DNA from 2 places in the Amycolatopsis sp. NPDC051758 genome. Region 1 is predicted to be linked to the other one. Evidence: riboswitches for the same ligand, from Rfam matches in the RefSeq annotation. Region 1 holds a riboswitch; the other holds the start of a gene.

Evidence for each region. Region 1 has a riboswitch for glycine ahead of gcvP (aminomethyl-transferring glycine dehydrogenase). Riboswitches for the same ligand answer to the same signal wherever they lie in the genome.
Region 2: it holds a riboswitch for glycine, as region 1 does, so the genes downstream of both, gcvP (aminomethyl-transferring glycine dehydrogenase) here and gcvP (aminomethyl-transferring glycine dehydrogenase) in region 1, are expected to answer to the same signal.

What each region holds. Positions count from the first base shown of each region.
Region 1 covers NZ_JBITCJ010000007.1:577,812-579,994, reverse strand. Annotated here, with positions in the region: gene gcvP (aminomethyl-transferring glycine dehydrogenase) at 1-1,188, opposite strand, end outside; glycine riboswitch at 1,475-1,573, opposite strand; gene ACIA5G_RS33015 (MerR family transcriptional regulator) at 1,616-2,183, opposite strand, start outside.
Region 2 covers NZ_JBITCJ010000006.1:193,194-195,376, reverse strand. Annotated here, with positions in the region: gene ACIA5G_RS28200 (helix-turn-helix domain-containing protein) at 1-471, shown strand, start outside; glycine riboswitch at 641-739, shown strand; gene gcvP (aminomethyl-transferring glycine dehydrogenase) at 779-2,183, shown strand, end outside.

The DNA of each region.
Region 1 (2,183 bases):
CACCGTGTCGAAGAACTCGCCGTGCACCACCTCGACGCCGCCCTCGGCGAGGCCGGCGGCCAGCACGGTCGCCATCCGGTGCGCACGCAGCGCGATCCCGCGCAGCCCCTCGGGCCCGTGGTGCACGGCGTACATCGACGCCATCACCGCCAGCAGGACCTGCGCGGTGCAGATGTTCGACGTCGCCTTCTCACGGCGGATGTGCTGCTCGCGCGTCTGCAGGGCGAGCCGGTACGCGGGTGCGCCATCGGCGTCCTTCGAGACGCCGACCAGCCGGCCCGGCAGCTGCCGCTCCAGGCCCCGGCGAACCGCCAGATACGCGGCGTGCGGGCCGCCGAAGCCCATCGGGACGCCGAACCGCTGGGTCGAGCCGATCGCGACGTCGGCACCCAGTTCACCGGGCGGGCGCAGCAAGGTCAGGGCGAGCGGGTCCGCGGCGACGATCACCGCCGCGCCGTGCTTCTTGGCGTCGGTGATGGTGAAGTCGAACTCGCGGACCGCGCCCGACGCGCCGGGATAGGACAGCAGGATCCCGAAGAAGTCCCCACCGAGCCCGAGCCCGGTCAGCCCCTGCGAAAGATCCTCGACGACCAGCTCGATGCCGAGCGGCTCGGCACGCGTCCGAAGCACGGCGAGGGTCTGCGGCAGGGTGTCCTCGTCGACGACGAACCGGTTCGACGCCGACTTGCCGGCGCGGCGGACCAGCGTCATCGCCTCGGCCGCCGCAGTGGCTTCGTCGAGCAGGGACGCGTTCGCGACGGGCAGCCCGGTCAGGTCCGCGACCATGGTCTGGAAGTTGAGCAGGGCTTCGAGCCGCCCTTGCGAGATCTCGGGCTGGTAGGGCGTGTACGCGGTGTACCAGGCCGGGTTCTCGAGCACGTTCCGCCGGATCACCGGCGGCGTCACGGTGTCGTGGTAACCGAGCCCGATCATCTGCGCCATCGGCCGGTTCCGCGCGGCCAGCGCCCGCAACTCGGCAAGCGCCTCGGCTTCATTGGCGGCGGACGGCAGCTCGAGCGGCTCCGCGGACGCGCGCAGCGACTCGGGAACCGCACGCTCGGAGAGCTCGTCGAGCGAAGCGACACCGACAACGTCGAGAATGTGGCGAAGTTCGTCCGGTCCGGGCCCGATGTGCCGCTCGGCGAAGGGAATGCCCTGCTCGAGCGAGGCGAGCGAGAGATCCACGATGGCCTCCTCCGAACGGCGGTGTCTCCACCCACCTAACCGGACGCGGGAACCAAAGGCGACCACCGCGGGGGTCCGGGGGCGGAGCCCCCGGGCGGGGTGTGGGGATCGCACCCCCACAAAACACCAGGAAGGCGAGAGCGAGCTCGCGAGCCCTGAGCCGAGCCGAACCTCCCCACTCTGTCCGTACCCCGAAGGGCGCCTGAGAGTTTCACCCGAGGTTGAGCCGGGCTTGCACCGTCGGCGGGGCCATCAGGCTGTGTCCTGACGACCCGCTTTCCAGAGGCGTCTCGTCCGCGCGGTCCTGGGTGCCTGAGAGGTTCCGGGGAGGACTTGCTCCTTCGGCGCCGAGCTCGGAGTGTGGCTCGGACTCTCCCGCGCGGATTCGTCGACCGCAGGGGAAACCTTACCCGGTTCCCCGCGGCGATGATCACCCGGTCCGGCGGGCGTTGCGGCGCTGGGTCAGTTCGTCCGGTCCGTGCTGCTCGACGATGCCGCCGTCGGCGCGTTCGGCCGGGAACTCGTGGATGGTGCCGCTGATTTCCTGCATCGCGCCGCTGACCGCGATGCCGAACACACCCTGGCCACCCTGGAGCAGGTCGACGATCTCTTCCGGCGACGTGCACTCGTAGACGGTGGTGCCGTCGGAGAACAGGGTGACCTTGGCGAGGTCGCGGACACCGCGGACCCGCAGGTGGTCGACCGCGACCCGGATGTTGTGCAGGGAGACCCCGGTGTCGAGCAGCCGCTTGACGACCTTGAGGACCAGGATGTCCTTGAACGAGTACAGCCGCTGCGAGCCGGAGCCGTGCGCGGTGCGGATGCTGGGTGCGACCAGCTTCGTCCGGGCCCAGTAGTCGAGCTGGCGGTAGGTGATCCCCGCGATCTGGCACGCGGCCGGGCCGCGGTAGCCCACCAGCTCGTCGGGCAGCGAGTCGTCGGGGAACAGCTCACCCTGCTCACCAGCCGCGACCTGAACAGGCTGCTTCTCGGAACCA
Region 2 (2,183 bases), on a different contig from region 1:
CGGCTGGTGCACGCGGTGCCGCCGATCATGCTGCTGCACGGCCTGGCCGTGCCCGACCTGACCGGACGGCTCCCGGTCGTCGTCCGCTACGGCCCCCGCATGCGCGCCCGCGCGGCCCGGATCTACCGCGAGCCGCTGCTCGAAGCCGGGTTCGCCGACCCCGAGGAGGGGGCGCGCGCCATCGAGGCGGCGGTCGAGGCCGGGATCCCGCCGGGCTGCGCGTACTTCGAAGTGACGCTCGACGACGCCGACGTGTTCGACGGCGACCGCCCGTCCCTCGACCGCCTGAACGACGCCGTGGCGTGGTTCGCCGAGCAGGTGGTCGAGCACGTCCTGCTCGGCGCGGGGCACCCGCCGGTGCCGCTCGGCGGCCCGCTCACCCGGCTGGTCCTCCCGTCCGGCCGGGTGCGGCGGCCGCCCGCGCTGGCCGGCCAGGTCGTGCGCCGGGTTCGGGCTCCGGTCGAGGCGTGATGTGGCGTAACTCGTGTGAAGTAGACGGACCTCGAAGGCGGCAGGTACCGTAACCGCCACAACTGCAGATCGGGCCGTCGAGCCGAGGCGGGAGAGCCCTCACGAACGTGGTGGGGCACCGAAGGAGCAAACTCCCCGGAATCTCTCAGGTACCTGCTACCGCTTCGCGCGAGGCCACTCTGGAAAGCAGGCGCACCCGCGCCTCACCCAAGGTGAAAGCCGTGTCGCACACGGTGAAACTCTCAGGTGCCATGACAGAGGGGGAGTTCCCAGCGCACCCTTGTGCGCCCGGCCTGAGGAGCTCCCGATCACTTCTACGCAGTTCGACGCCCGCCACATCGGCCCGTCCGAGGCCGAACGCGCGAAGATGCTGGCCGAGTGCGGTTACGGCAGCCTGGACGCCCTCGTCGGCGCGGCCGTGCCGACCGCCATCCGCGCCACCCGTGACCTGCGGCTTCCGCCCGCCGCGTCCGAAGAGGACGCCACCGCGGAGCTGCGCGCCCTCGCCGCGCGCAACCGGCCGATGACGCAGATGATCGGGCTCGGCTACTCCGACACCGTCACCCCCGGCGTGATCCGCCGCAACGTCCTCGAGAACCCGGCCTGGTACACCGCGTACACGCCCTACCAGCCGGAAATCTCCCAGGGCCGCCTCGAAGCGCTCCTCAACTTCCAGACCATGGTCGCCGACCTGACCGGCCTGGCCACCGCGAACGCGTCCCTGCTGGACGAGTCGACCGCCGTCGCCGAGGCCGTCACGCTGATGCGCCGCGCGTCGAAGTCCAAGTCGAACAAGGTTGTGCTGGACGCCGAATGCCTGCCGCAGACGATCGCCGTCGTGCGGACCCGCGTCGAGGCGCTGGGCATCGAGGTTGAGGTCCGCGACCTGCTCACCGGCCTGCCGGACGACTTCTTCGGTGTGGTCGTCCAGTACCCGGGCGCTTCCGGCGTGCTGCGCGGCCGCGGCTTCTACCACGCGATTTCCGAGTCGGCGAAGGCCTCGGGCGCGCTGTTCACCGTCGCCGCCGACCTGCTTTCGCTGACGCTGATCACCGCGCCCGGCGAGTTCGGCGCCGACGTCGCCGCCGGTTCGACGCAGCGCTTCGGCGTCCCGCTCGGTTACGGCGGCCCGCACGCCGGGTACATGTCGGTCCGTTCCGGCCTCGAGCGGTCGCTGCCCGGGCGGCTGGTCGGCGTCTCGGTCGACGCCGACGGCAACCCGGCCTATCGGCTGGCGCTGCAGACCCGTGAACAGCACATCCGTCGCGAGAAGGCGACGTCCAACATCTGCACCGCGCAGGTCCTGCCCGCCGTGCTGGCCGCGATGTACGCGGTCTACCACGGCCCGGACGGCCTCAAGCGGATCGCCCAGCGTGTCCACGGCCTGGCCGCGGGCCTCGCCGACACTCTCCGTAAGACCGGCGTCGAGGTTGTGCACGAGTCCTTCTTCGACACGGTTGTCGCGCGCGTCCCCGGCCAGGCCGCCGAGGTCCACGCCGCCGCCCGCGAAGCCGGGATCAACCTCGGTCACGTCGACGCCGACCACGTGCGGGTCGCCTTCGACGAGGTCAGCACGCCGGCGATCGCCGCGAAGGTCCTGAAGGCGTTCGGGATCGAAGAAGACGTCCAGGACGGCGTCGCGCTGCCCAACGGCCTGGCCCGCGAGAGCGGCTTCATGGGCCACGAGGTCTTCGGCAGCCACCGCTCCGAGA